DNA from 2 places in the Clostridium sp. CM037 genome. Region 2 is predicted to be linked to the other one. Evidence: a T-box and tRNA genes for the amino acid it is inferred to sense, from the RefSeq annotation. Region 2 holds a T-box; the other holds one or more tRNA genes.
What was found. The T-box of region 2 lies ahead of tyrS (tyrosine--tRNA ligase). A T-box ahead of a tRNA ligase gene usually reads a tRNA of that ligase, here a tRNA-Tyr.
Positions count from the first base shown of each region.

Region 1: it has a tRNA-Tyr gene. The T-box ahead of tyrS (tyrosine--tRNA ligase) is inferred to sense a tRNA for this amino acid. The anticodon was not compared.

Region 1 covers NZ_CM143650.1:4,020,474-4,028,122, forward strand. Annotated here, with positions in the region: gene recD2 (SF1B family DNA helicase RecD2) at 1-1,711, opposite strand, end outside; gene metK (methionine adenosyltransferase) at 1,918-3,093, opposite strand; SAM riboswitch class I at 3,179-3,281, opposite strand; tRNA gene ACWJKP_RS19225 (tRNA-Tyr) at 3,384-3,468, opposite strand; tRNA gene ACWJKP_RS19230 (tRNA-Thr) at 3,474-3,548, opposite strand; tRNA gene ACWJKP_RS19235 (tRNA-Val) at 3,581-3,656, opposite strand; tRNA gene ACWJKP_RS19240 (tRNA-Tyr) at 3,698-3,782, opposite strand; tRNA gene ACWJKP_RS19245 (tRNA-Thr) at 3,788-3,862, opposite strand; gene yyaC (spore protease YyaC) at 4,211-4,765, shown strand; gene mreB (rod shape-determining protein) at 4,891-5,925, opposite strand; gene spoIIID (sporulation transcriptional regulator SpoIIID) at 6,052-6,306, opposite strand; gene ACWJKP_RS19265 (M23 family metallopeptidase) at 6,426-7,205, opposite strand; gene spoIID (stage II sporulation protein D) at 7,440-7,649, opposite strand, start outside.
Region 2 covers NZ_CM143650.1:803,385-811,033, forward strand. Annotated here, with positions in the region: gene ACWJKP_RS03955 (GerAB/ArcD/ProY family transporter) at 1-870, opposite strand, end outside; gene ACWJKP_RS03960 (spore germination protein) at 1,001-2,407, shown strand; gene ACWJKP_RS03965 (Ger(x)C family spore germination protein) at 2,400-3,515, shown strand; gene ACWJKP_RS03970 (AlbA family DNA-binding domain-containing protein) at 3,626-4,771, shown strand; gene ACWJKP_RS03975 (ATP-binding protein) at 4,889-5,299, shown strand; T-box leader at 5,488-5,704, shown strand; gene tyrS (tyrosine--tRNA ligase) at 5,914-7,134, shown strand; gene ACWJKP_RS03985 (metallophosphoesterase) at 7,443-7,649, shown strand, end outside.

The DNA of each region.
Region 1 (7,649 bases), 1.0 Mb from region 2:
GGTTCAATATTTGCTGAAGCTTTCCATTTAGATTTTCTATACCCAATATCCCTTTTCTCATAGGAGAGAGTATTTGAATATTCTTCATCTTATCCCATTTTTTGTTAAATTTTGGCAATCTGGTATTAATTAAAGCAATTATACTGTCCAAGATTTTCTCTGGCTCATTATTTTCAATAAAATAAAAATCTTTATCCTTTTTATTTAAAATAGGCATCTCGCCATTGTTAATTTTATGAGCATTCACAATAATCATACTTTCTTGTGCTTGCCTAAAAATCTCCTTAAGCTTAACTACTTTAACACATTTACTGTCAATAATATCTCTTAGTACATTACCCGGTCCGACAGATGGCAATTGGTCAACATCACCAACAATTATAAGTCTAGTTCCTACGCTGATAGCTTTTAATAAACTATTCATAAGCATTATGTCTATCATAGATGCTTCATCAATAATTAGCACATCACAATCTAAAGGCGATTCCTCACTTCTAGAGAACTGCGACCCATCATCTCTGCCTACTCCAAGTTCTAATAACCTATGTATGGTTTTGGCTTCGCGACCAGTAGCCTCTGTCATTCTTTTGGCAGCCCTTCCGGTGGGCGCAGCCATATAAACTTTCATTCCTGCTTCTTCAAATACCTCTATAATGCAATTAATTATAGTAGTTTTGCCAGTACCTGGACCTCCAGTTATAATTTCAATACTATTTTCTGCAGCACCACAAATAGCAGTCTTTTGAGACGTTGCAAATTTTATGTTTTTTTCTTCTTCGAAGTCATTAATCTTTTCTTGTATGTCTATTTCTAATTCATCATACTTTTCTATAGATAAGGTTATAATTTTTTTAGTAATAGCTAATTCACAATAATAGAACGGCATAGTGAAAACACAGTCTTCTTCATCAATATTTTCGACTTTCAATTTTCCCTGCAATACATTATCATAAACATTTTTTTCAATTTCTTCAGCCGTAACCCCAAGAATATTTTTAGATTCTTTGTATAATTTGTTTAAGGGCATATAAGTATTTCCCATAGCGCAAAATTCATTTACCACATAATTAATTCCACTTTGTATTCTAAAAGGCGACTCTTTGTCAATGCCTAAACTTTGTGCTATCTTATCTGCAATTTTAAATCCTACTCCAGAAATGGTTTCAGTTAACACATAAGGATTATCCTGCACTACCTTTATAGAGTCTCCTCCATATTTTTTATAAATTTTCACACATTGGTTAGGTGTTACTCCATATGTTTGAAGAAATATCATTATATTTTTAACTTCTCGTTGCTTAGAATATGATTCAAAAATTAATTGAATCTTTTTTTGTCCTACACCATCAATCTCTTTTAATCTTTCAATTTCATTATCTAATATATTCATGGTGCTTTCACCAAAGTGCTGTACAATTTTTTTAGCAGTTATTGGTCCAATTCCTTGAATAACTCCTGAAGCTAAATATTTTTCTATACCTTCAAGTGAACTCGGTATTATTTCCTCACATTGTATTATTCTAAATTGCTTGCCAAATTGAGGATGAGTAACCCACTCCCCCGTTAATTTCAGGTTCTGCCCTTCACTTATATATGGCACAATGCCTACCACAGTTATCTGCTTTTTATTATCATTCAAATGAGCAATTATATATCCATTTTCTTCATTATGAAATACTACATCTTCGATTATCCCTTGTATTTCCGGCATAAAATCTCTCCTATTTATAAATTCATATAATAACATTAATAATAATATTATTAGCAATAATATTATTATTAATGTTATTATATCATATGTATTTTACATCTCTTATGTTCAGTATACCCCTATCTTAGGTTTTATCAAAATGCTACTTAATAATCACATGCACTAAAAAGAGATAACAATTAATAATTGTTATCCCTTTTTTTATATTATACGTATTTTTTTATTTCATCAACCTTGTTTAGTTTTTCCCATGAAAGATCTAAATCAATTCTTCCAAAATGTCCATAGGCAGCTACTTGTTTATAAACAGGTCTTCTTAGTTCTAATTCTCTTATAATTACAGCTGGCCTTAAATCAAATACTTTTTCAACTATTTGAACTATTTTATCATCGTCAATTTTTCCTGTTCCGAAAGTTTCAACCTCTATAGATACTGGTTTAGCTACACCTATAGCATAAGCTAACTGAATTTCCAATTTATCTGAAACTCCTGCAGCAACTAAATTTTTAGCAACCCATCTTGCAGCATATGCAGCGGATCTATCAACTTTTGTTGCATCCTTTCCTGAGAATGCTCCACCGCCATGTCTTCCATATCCACCATAAGTATCTACTATTATTTTTCTTCCTGTTAAACCAGAGTCTCCTTGCGGTCCTCCAATTACAAATCTGCCTGTAGGATTTATATAATATTTAGTACTTTCATCTAATAATCCACTTGGAACTACAGGTTTTATTACATGCTCTTTTAAATCATTTTCAATTTGATCATGAGTCGCTTCTTCTGCATGTTGAGTTGAAATAACAATAGTATCTATTCTTACTGGCTTATTATCTTCATACTCTACAGTAACTTGAGTCTTTCCGTCCGGTCTTAAGTAATCTAATGTGCCATTTTTTCTTACTTCGCTTAACTTTCTTGCTAATCTGTGAGCCATAGCAATTGGTAGTGGCATGTACTCTGGCGTCTCATTAGTTGCAAATCCAAACATCATGCCTTGATCACCAGCACCTATTGCGTCAACCTTATCAATCTCGCCTGCTTTAGATTCTAATGCCTCATCTACTCCCATAGCTATATCTGTTGATTGTTCATTAATAGACGTAAGTACAGCACATGTGCTAGCATCAAACCCGTATTTTGCTCTAGTATATCCTATGCCTTCAATGGTATTCCTGACAACCTTAGGAACATCTACATAACAACTAGTTGTTATCTCTCCCATTACTAAAACCATTCCTGTAGTAACCGCTGTTTCACAAGCAACTCTAGCATAAGGATCTTGTTCTAAAATAGCATCAAGTACGGCATCTGAAATTTGGTCACAAACTTTGTCTGGATGTCCTTCTGTAACAGATTCTGATGTAAATAATCTTTTCATTATAATTCTCCCTTCTACTCTCTAAAATTTCCTTATAAAAAAATAAAACCTCTTCCAAATATAAGAAGAGGTGATTTAATCATCTCCCTTATCTTGCAGATTATAACTGCAGGAATTGGCACCATGGTGCATTGCACCGGTTGCCGGGTTTCATAGGGCCTTTTTCCCTCCACCTCTCTTGATAAGAGTTATCAATTATTAACTTTTAATTATAATACCATATGCATTCTATAGTGTCAACAGAATCTAAACTCTGTAAAAAATAAAAAAAGACATCTATAGATGTCTTTTGGTGGAGGAGGACGGATTCGAACCATCGAAACATTACGTAACAGATTTACAGTCTGCCCCCTTTGGCCACTCGGGAACTCCTCCATATGTGGAGCTGGCAATAGGAATTGAACCTACAACCTGCTGATTACAAGTCAGCTGCTCTACCGTTGAGCCATGCCAGCATGCATTTTATTCTATTTTAAAAAGAGTATTATGGTGGGAACAACAGGGTTCGAACCTGTGACCCTCTGCTTGTAAGGCAGATGCTCTCCCAGCTGAGCTATGCTCCCATAATTTATTTAAACCATAATTTATTGTAAACCATTATAAATGGTGGAGGAGGACGGATTCGAACCATCGAAACATTACGTAACAGATTTACAGTCTGCCCCCTTTGGCCACTCGGGAACTCCTCCACTTATGGAGCTGGCAATAGGAATTGAACCTACAACCTGCTGATTACAAGTCAGCTGCTCTACCGTTGAGCCATGCCAGCATATTATGTTTTATTATTTTGCCGTTTTACCGTGTCGACAAGAATTATTATACAACTTTAATTAATTAATTTCAAGTCTATTATCCTTTAATAAACGACTTCTTCTCTCCATAACTATACTATTCGCATATTTGCTTAATATTAAGCATTGATACAACTTACTATTTTCCAAATAATTCATTATATTTTTTATTTGGTTTTCCTTCATATAGTTAATATACTTATATATCATTTTTTAATAAATCATTTTTTTATTCTTTATTATAATAATACACGGGATTTATTCATATAAATTATTCATAGGAAACTAATAATTTTTCCCCAGCGCAATACAAGGAGGTATATTTCTTGAGTAAAGCTAAAACCCATTATAAAGATCCTTTAGCATACTATACACTTTCTAATTTTCTAAAAGACTATATTGACAAAAATACTTTAGTTGTTTGCATAGGTACCGATAGATGTATAGGCGATTGTCTAGGTCCTTTAGTTGGTACACTTTTAAAAAATAGTTCCTTTCCATTACCTGTATATGGCACTATAGATAATCCAATTCATGCCTTAAACATAGATAGTAAATTATCTAAAATAAATGCTTTGCACCCAAATTGTACTATAATAGGTGTAGATGCTTGTTTAGGAGACATTTCAAATATTGGAGAACTCCAAGCTAGAAATTATCCAATTCATCCTGGCAAAGGTGTAGGGAAAACCCTTCCTAAGGTAGGCACTCTTTCATTAATAGGTATAGTAGATTCAAGTGATGATAGTGAATTATTTACAAATAGAAACATAAGATTGAGCTTGGTAATGGATATTGCTAATGTTTTAAGCAGGGCCCTCTTGCATTCATATTATTTGCACTCCCTTACCAATGAAGAAAATAATTTAAGCCCTGTTTAACACGATTTAATTAGTTTTAAATAATTATCCGCAATTTAAATTTACAAATCTTATATAATATAAAAATAAGCAATACAATTAAACTAATAATTGTATTGCTTATTTTTATAGCTTGCTTACACTTTTTATTCTGTTAAGCATAATTCCCTTCCATTGAATGAATTATCTAACTTATCCATATAATCCAATACTTTACCTGTTCCGAGTGCTACGCATGAAATCGGATCCTCTGCTAGGTATACCGGAACTTTAGTAACCTCTTGTATGAGCTTACCTAAGCCTTTTAACAATGCACCTCCACCAGTCATAACTATACCTTTATCAGCTATATCTGCTGAAAGCTCAGGTGGTGTTTTTTCTAATACTGAATGTGCACATCCTGCTATTAAATATACCGCCTCTTTTAAAGCTTCTCTCATTTCTTCTGATGATACTTCTAAATTCTTAGGAAGACCTGTAATTAAATCTCTCCCTCTTATCTCCATGCTTGTCTTTTCTTCTTGTTTATAAGCACAACCTATGTTGATTTTTAAATCCTCTGCAGTCCTCTCACCAATCATTAATTTATGTTTTTTTCTGATAAATTTTATAATCTCTTCATCAAACTTATCACCAGCTACTTTAACTGATTCACGTACAACCATGCCTCCTAAAGAAATAACTGCAATATCAGTCGTCCCTCCACCAATATCAATAACCATATTACCACTTGCTCTAGTAATATCGAGTCCCGCTCCGATTGCCGCTGCTAGTGGTTCTTCTATAAGTTGAACTTTCTTAGCTCCGGCATTTCTACCTGCATCTTCCACCGCTCTTCTTTCTACTTCCGTTGCTTCGCAAGGTACACATATTACAACTTTTGGAGAAGACAGCCTTCTTTTCCCACAAGCCTTCTTTATAAAATGATTTAACATTTTTTCAGTTATGTCATAATCCGAAATAACACCGTCCCTCATAGGGCGTATTGCCACAATATTGCCTGGTGTCCTTCCTATCATTTGCCTAGCTTCTTCTCCTACTGCCAATACCTTATTATTATTTCTATCTATGGCAACAACAGAAGGTTCTTTTAATATAACACCTTTTCCTTTAATATATACAAGCACTGTAGATGTACCCAAATCTATTCCCATATCTGTACCCATTCTAAAAAAAAACATTTCAAAACCACTCCTGCTCTTTAGTATATTCAATATTTAAATTACACTAAACTCTATTCTATAAAGCTATAAGAAAACCCTCTTTTAATTTTAAAATTTTTTTATAGTTTTTAGCTTCGAATGTTTTTATCCTTGTGCTTCTTTATATTTCAATTTAGTTGCTCTTCCGCCTCTTATATGTCGCTCAGCTTTATTTATATCCAAAATTGTTTTTGCATCGCTGGCAATTTGAGGATTTATTGTGGGTAATCTTTCCGTCATATCCTTGTGTATAGTACTCTTGCTAACGCCAAACACTTTGGCAGTTCTTCTTATTGTAGATTTTGACTCGATAATGTACTTAGCAACTTCTAGTACTCGATCTTCAATATAGTCTTTCAAGTGTTGCCTCCTTAACCCTTATATATTTATAAATATGCATTATCTTGCTTTTAAATTCCATTCCAATTAGTCATCTTCCAATATATTTTTAAAAAATGGCTAATTGAGATGGTTATTGGTTATTTTTTAGTTTCTTCAGGTTGATATTTCTCATACTTTACATATTTAGCAGGATCAACATTCTTATTACTCTGCAAAACTTCAAAGTGTAAGTGAGATCCATATTCTTCCTTAAATGAATTTAAACTAGTGTTTCCCACTGTACCAATTTGCTGTTTTTTAGTTACTTTATCACCTTTTTTTACTAATATTTTTTCATCTAGATTAGTACTGTTAGTAACAAATCCATTTTGATGATCTATCTGAACCATCTTACCTTTTTGGCCATTAACGTCAGTACCAACTTCTTTAACTATTCCATCCATAACTGCTACAACTGGCTCCCCTATTTTTGCTTGAATGTCAACGCCTAAATTTGTTCTATAGCTTCCATCAGTCTTCCACACTACTGAATCAATATCTTTTGAATATGCCCTTGCGAGTAATCCATTCGCTACGGGATTTTCAAATTTAGCATTAACTGATTTGGAAACTGCTGATGCTGCTTTTCCTGTTGTAACTTTTTTGATGTCTGGTACCGCTTTAATCGCTTCAGCCTTAGCTTTCTTTTCTTCTTTTACTTGAAGAGCACCCTCATATTCTTTTTGTTGCGCTTTTATAACATCTCCTGCATTTGCTTGTTGTTTTTGTAATGCTTCTTGCTTGCTTGAAAGCTTCTTATTATTATTTGCTGTTATAGACGCCACTGAAGCTACTATACATAAACAAACAAATAAAATTACATAGAATCCTTCCTTCTTAAAAAAATTTAATGTCTTATTGTTTTCGTTCTTATTCATACAAACACCTCCATTTGTATTTTTGTCCATATTTTATTAAAACATACATATTTCCTAAAATTTATTTAACTTAATCTGCATTTTAATAATATTTATATCTTATAGTTTAAAACATATTTTAAATTTTAAATTACTCACCCTTAGTTTTGCTTAAATCATATTCAAGTTTATTTTTATAAAAAGCAAAGCTGATTATCCATTTTTTTATAGGATAACCAGCTTAGGTGTATTTTTTCATTTGGATATAACAGTCCCTTGATAATAATGAGTTAATATTTCAATATAGGTTTTCCCATCTTTCGCCATCGCATCCGCACCCCATTGACTCATCCCTACACCATGACCATATCCGCTGCAATCTATTTCTATGTTGCTTAAATTAAACTTCATTTCAAAATTCGATGATTTTAAACCAAGCATTGTTCTAAACTTACCGCCTGTCAT
Region 2 (7,649 bases):
TAAAATCATGATAGCGGTTAGCTCTAATACATATTTTATAAACCAACCGCCTACCATTTGAAGCATTACATAAAACTCCCCTCCTTCTATAAACCCGAAATAATCAACTAACTGAGTTTGTATGAGTTTAGGATAGTTAATCTCCAAGGCTCTAACTACGCCAAAGGTACTTAAAACGCCTATGTTTGCGAAAATCTCCATTTGTATTACTATTAATATTGCAATAACGCAATGTTTTGTGATTTTTGACTTATTAGTTACCCTAGACAAAAATGGGATACAAACAGCTATACTACCGTAACATCCAAGGGCCTTTATTATAGATAAAATAAAAGAGGGAGTGACGCCATCCGCCATTATAGGAAGTAGGTGACTAAACTTTTTATATTTAGCTGTAAGAATTGCTAGGTTTATCCCGGCTATCATAGTAAGACAAATAACTAAAATAGTAACTATAGTTATCGCCCTAGTACCCTTCTTTGTAATATAAACGGCGGGTATTATTATAAACAAGAGAAAAAACCAAGGAGGAGTATCTGAAAGCAGATTTAGGTGCAAGGCATTTGATTCTACAGAGCAACTCTCTATTAAGCTGACAATTAAAGTTATGATAAATAAAATTAAAAAGATATCTCCCATGGTTTTACCTAAGGCTTTATGGTATATTTTGTCCATATCATAGCAATTGCCTTTTTTACAAACAAAAATCAAATAAATAAAATAAAATAATAAAATAATAGAAGCAATAGTGACGGAAATCCAGGAATCTCTACCTCCATTTATAATGAATACATTGGGGTAAGTTTTCATTGCTACAATGGAGGTTCCCCAAATTATGAACATTAAATGTTTTGTATTTAGCTTATCCATTTTTTTTTCTTGTCTCCTCCTTGTTTTGATTCTAAATTGCATTGTAATAAAATTTGCAATATAGTTGTATTATTTCCCAATTTGAGAATATTAAACTTAAATATTACAAATAATAAGTTGGGTGATTAAAATGGAAAAAATAAATATAGATTATATTAAAGAAAAATTAAAAAATAGCTACGATATCAAATATAGAGAGATAGAGACTGATATGGGAATAATATTCGGCGTATTTATTGATGATTTATGTGATTCTAAATTTATTAGTGAATATATATTTAACCCTCTAATACAACATAAAATTACAACTGTAGATTTAGAGTATATAAAAAAAGAAGTATTACCAGCTAATAGCATTGGAGATATTAATAGTAATAAGGAGGCTATAGATCACATTTTATCTGGAGACTTGGTGCTTATATTTTCTTTTGCAAATAAATCAATTTATTGTGAGGCCAAGGGATATGTGAGGCGGAGTGTGGGAGAGCCTTCTACAGAAAATGTAATTAAAGGACCAAGGGAAGGATTCACGGAGGCTTTTGTAGATAATGTATCAATGATTAGGCGGAAAATAAAAAATTCGGATTTGAAATTTGAACCGATAATTTTAGGGAGCAAATCTAATACTGTGGCAGTAATATGCTACATAGAAGGTGTGGCCCCGAAGAAACTTGTTGATTATATAAGGAAAAAGGTGACCAATATAAAATTAGAGTTTATTTTAGACACAAATTACATTGAGGAAGAATTAAAAAATAAGAACACAGCCTTTGACACAATAGGCACTACCGAAAAACCAGATGTGGCAGCATCAAAGCTTTTAGAAGGGAAAGTGGCAATAATCGTAGATGGAACACCCTTTGTAATTACTGCACCGTATTTTTTTGTGGATAATTTTCAAACACCAGATGATTATTATTCTAATAAGTATTTTACTAATCTATCAAGACTTATGAGGGTGTTTAGTTTTTTCTTAGCTACCTTATTGTCAGGGGTATATTTGGCGATTACTACTTTTCACTTTTCGCTTATTCCAGAGGTGATTGCTGTAAAACTCTCAGTCGCTAGAGCAGGAGTACCTCTGCCTACGGTTATAGAACTACTACTAATGACTTTTTTCTTTGAATTACTTAGGGAGGCAGGAATAAGATTGCCACAACTCATAGGCCAGGCAATGAGCATTGTTGGAGCTTTAATTTTGGGCGATGCTGCAGTGGGAGCAGGTTTAGCCTCACAAAGCACTGTAGTAATTGTGGCACTTTCATCTATTTCTTCTTTTTTAGTACCTAAGCTTTATGGGGCTCTATCTATATGGAATATAATTATTATTGTGTTTTCCTCAGTGCTTGGGTTACCAGGATTTTACATTGGATTTTTTATTTTTATCTCACATATGGCGGGACTAGAGAGTTGTGGATATCCATATTTATTCCCTTTAGGTACACTAGAAAGCTTTAAATTTAAGGATATATTATATAGAAAAGATCTTAGCAAGATATCAAATAGTATTTTTGATAGGGATGATTATAATGAATAAGTATAAAAAAATATTAGTAATAATATGTATAATAATGAATTGTGTTACTATGACATCATGTTTCAGTTATAAGGATATTAATAAGGTTTTATTTATTTCTGCATTAGTAATAGATGCAGATAATACAGGTAATCCTATATTATCTGCTGAAGCTTTTAAGGGAGTAAGAGGAACATCACCTCAAGGAATGGACCAAAGAATCTTATTTAAAGCAACAGGAAAAACAATGTTTGAAGCTGTCAGAAATATGAATGCTACCTCTAGTTATAAATTAAACTATACACAGAATAGTGCCATAATATTTACTCAAAAGGCTGCAGAATTCGGTGTTGATAATTTCATGGATTTTATGGATCGTGATCAAGAATTCCTTATAAGACCGCATATTGCAGTATATCAAGGAGATCCAGAGGAACTTATGAAGCTAAATATGCCTGAAGATAAATACATTGGATTATTTGTAGTGCAACTTATAGAAAATATTGGAGCATCTTCAAGAGCTGTAAAACTAAGTTTAAATGAGTTTTACAGTCAAAGAAAAATTGGAGATAAAGTAAATGTAGTACCCATAATAGATATCCCAAAAGATAGTTTAGAGGGGACTTTAGAAGTAAATGGCGGAGCTGTAATTAAAGACGATAAAATGGTTAACGTATTACAAAAAGATGAAGGGTTAGGTTTTAACTTTTTAATGAATACTATTTTAGGTGGTACTTTAGAAATAACCAATCCCTGTGATGTTAATAAATTTGTAACATTAGAAATATTAAAAAGTAAAAGTAAGACAGAAATCAGTTATGATGATAATATTGTTCATTTAAAAAAGAAAATTAAAGTTAAGGTGGATTTAGCAGAGGCTCAAAAAGAATTTACACTTACAAAAGAAAATATCAGTAAAATTGAGGAGCAGTCAGAAGAAAATATTTTGAAAGCCTGCAATAATCTATTTGCAAAATATAAGGCATTAAATATGGATATTTTTGATATAACGGAGCAATTTCATGCGAAATATCCAAAGATAAAAAATGATGATATCATTAAAAAAACTGAGCTAAAAGTTGAAGTTGAAGTGAAAATAATGAACACAGGGGTTGTTAAAAACTTCTAATAAAAAAGGCGGTGGTATCCCATCGTCTTTTGTTGTAAGGTATAATACTTTGGAAACATTGCACTACTATAAGCATAATATATCATTATAGCGCGGTTGGAGTGAAATATATGGATAGCAAAAAAATCAACATATTGTTAAAGAGGGATGAGGGTACAAAATTAGATTTCAAGCAAAGAATTGATATATTAATAGAAAGTGGTAAAAGAGAATTAGCTAAAGATATATGTGCTATAGCCAACTCCCGTGGAGGAAGAGGATACCTTGTTATTGGAGTAGAGGATAAAACGAAAAAAATCATAGGTATTAAGGTATGTGACTTTAAAGAAGAACAGTTACAACAAATTATAAGTTCAAGATGTGAACCGCCTATTCCAGTATCCCTAGATTTTGTAATATATCAAAGCGAAAAATTGGCAATTATAACTATATATGATGGTGGTCAGAAGCCCTATCAATTAAGGGAAAATGGTGCATTTTACATTAGGAGAGGTTCCACAACAGATACTATGAGAAAAGAAGAATTAATTTCTTGTTTACAAGAAAATTTAAGTCTCAATATCGAAACTATACCTATTGTAAATAGTGGTATTAGTAGTTTAGATTTTAATATAATTAATAAATACTTTTTAAATAAGGGCATTTTAGTAAATGATAACAGTAGATTAGGATTTATGGACAATGCAGGAATAACTTTTATTGAAAGAGATTATAATAAGAGGGTAGTAACACTAGGGGGATTATTGGTATTTTCTTCAATTAACAGTATCTATTTACCGCATAATATGATAAAGATAGTAAATAAGGTAAATGATAACTTTGATGAGGTTATAATTGTGCAAGGGAATTTATTAGATATGCTAGATAGGACAGAAGAATTTTTTAAAAACATATTTCCAGTAAATTATCCTATTGCTGCAGTGTATGAGGCTGTAAAAAACGGAATACTTTATAGAGATTATACTATATTTTATAAGGAAATTGAAATAGTGGTAAGCTATAACAGTGTAAGCGTATTTAGTCCAGGGAACCTATTATTTTCAACTGAAATTAATACTCATAATTATTTAAAAAGAAATATGTGGATATATGATAAGTTAATAGCATTAGATGATAGAAAAAGATTTATAAAATCAGGAAGAGGATTTGCACGAATGAAAAAAGATTTTTCAAAATATGGTAAGGTAATATTTGTAGATTCAAAAGATGATAATACTTTTAAGGTGATTTTCCCAGGGATTAAGAACTTTATTTAAAACTATAATATTGTGAACATATTACGAATAATATATAATATGTATAAAAATATTGTGTACGAGTAGACCTATTTAATAATTATCTGGTTATATTAGATAAAATAGGAGGCGTTTAACATGATTCATGTATTTTGTGGTAAAAAGGGTTCAGGTAAAACTAAAGCTCTAATTAAATTAGCCAACCAGTCCGTTGATAAAGTTAAAGGAAACATAGTATATATTGATGATGATACTAAAGCTACGTTGCAATTAAGTACAAAAATGAGACTTGTAGCAATAAATGAGTTCAATTTAAAAAGTCATGATGATTTTTATGGATTTTTGTGCGGTATGCTTTCTAGAGATTATGATATTGATACCATCTTTGTTGATGGTGTATTTAATATTATTGATGATAAACTTGAGCATACGGCACAATTGTTTTCTAAAATGGATATTTTAGCTAATAAGTATAACTTGGAATTTTATGTGAATGTAGGTTGCGAATGCTTAAATCCACCACAATTTTTAAAGAATTATATCACATAAAGAGATAGAATATTATTTACGTGAATGTAAGGCAGGGTTTTCAGCCCTGCTTTTATTGTATATGGAGAAAATAGTTGAAAATAAACGTAAATAGTATATATAGGGTTTTAATCAATTATAACGAGCAAATATATCACTTGATATATTATAAATACACATATATAATTAATAACATGAATAATTATATCTAAAAGGCTATGAAAGAAAAAAGTAACTGTAGGAATTATTAAGAGAGCTAGTGGTAGGTGTGAACTAGTTAAGGAATATAGTGAAATACATTCTGGAGCTTTAAGCTGAAATAAAGCTTTTAAAAAGTAAGCTGAGACGGGTTGACCTTACGTTATAAGGAATGAGCGGATTGTTAAATCAATTTGGGTGGTACCACGGAATTTTTTCGTCCCTTTCTTAGGGGGGCGTTTTTTTTATTTCAAAAAATAACACAGGATTAAATCATCACCTGCGGTGCTCACAGCTTCGCAGAAGATAAGTATATCGACTTCAAAAGGAGACTTAGGTTTCAACTGAACTCTTCTCTTTGTTATACTATGGGATGCCATATTATAGAAGGGAAGACTTTCATTTTGAAATGTCGTTAAAATAAGGAGGAATAAATTATGGAAAATGTATATGATACGCTTTTAGAGAGAGGGTATATAAAACAACTTACTCACGAGGATGAAATGAAGAAAATATTAGGACAGGAAAAGGTAACATTTTATATAGGATATGACCCAACAGCGGATAGCCTACATATTGGCCATTTTATTACTATGATGTTTATGGCTCATATGCAAAGAGCAGGGCATAGACCCATAGCCTTAGTTGGTGGTGGAACTACAATGATTGGTGATCCATCTGGTAAAACAGATATGAGGAAAATGCTTTCAAAAGAAGAAATTGATCATAATATATCTTGCATAAAATCACAGCTTTCAAAACTTATAGATTTTAGTGATGGTAAAGCAATCCTTGAAAACAATGCAAACTGGCTTTTAAATTTAAATTACGTAGATTTTATAAGAGATATAGGAGTACATTTTTCAGTAAATAAGATGTTAGCTGCTGAGTGTTTTAAACAGAGATTAGAAAAAGGTTTATCTTTTTTTGAATTTAACTATATGCTTATGCAAGGATATGATTTTTTAATGTTAAATAGAAAATATGGATGTACTATGGAGTTAGGTGGAGATGATCAATGGTCTAACATAATTGCTGGTATAGAACTAATAAGAAAAAAAGAAAGTAAAGCTTCTTATGGAATGACTTGCACACTACTTACAAATAGCGAAGGGATTAAAATGGGTAAAACTGTAAATGGCGCTCTGTGGCTTGATGCAGATAAAACATCTCCTTATGATTTTTACCAATATTTTAGAAACATTGGAGACTTAGATGTAGAAAAATGCTTATCATTACTTACTTTTGTACCAATGGATGAAGTCAGGCGTCTAAGTGCTTTAAAAGATGAAAAAATAAATGAAGCTAAAAAGGTTTTAGCTTTTGAGGTTACAAAACTTATTCATGGAGAAGAAGAAGCTATCAAAGCTCAGGCAGCGGCAGAAGCATTGTTTGGTGGTGGAACTAATATGAGTAACGTGCCTAAAGTATCTATACCGTGCGACATGAAGAATGCGGGATTAATGGATATATTGGTGTACATTAAAGTGGTGCCATCAAAAGCAGAAGCTAGAAGATTAATTGAGCAGGGCGGATTAACTATTAATGATAAAAGGATTGAAGATAAGAATGCAACACTTTTAGAAGAAAATTTTAAAGATGGTTGTGTACTTATTAAAAAAGGAAAGAAAAAATACTATTCTTTAACTATAGAATAGCAATTTTTTAAAAAGGGCGAAGTTGAAATTAATATTTTAACTTTGCTTTTTTCTTTTAGTGGTAAAAAGATTTTAGTAAAATATCTTTTGAAGCTGGAGAAGGGTTCAAGGCAAGTTGGGGAGAATTTTTTAGTGATAGAAGTTTTAATACAATCAATATAAAGGTATAATAGCATAGAGACATTAAAAAAATGACTAAGGTTAAACTTTGAGCACTAATGAGTGTAGCAATAGCTAAGGTTATTGCTTATGTAATGGATATAGATAATTAATGGAAAAAAACTAAACGATTAATAAGGAGGTATATTATGGCGTTGTGGGCAATATCTGACCTTCATTTATCTATAAATTCAGATAAACCCATGGATATATTTGGAGATAAATGGAGTAATCATAATGAAAAAATTAAAGAAAATTGGCTTAGCAAAGTTTCAACGGAGGATACTGTACTAATTGCAGGGGATATTTCATGGTCCATGAATATTTCTGAGGGTGTGGAAGATTTAGAATGGATT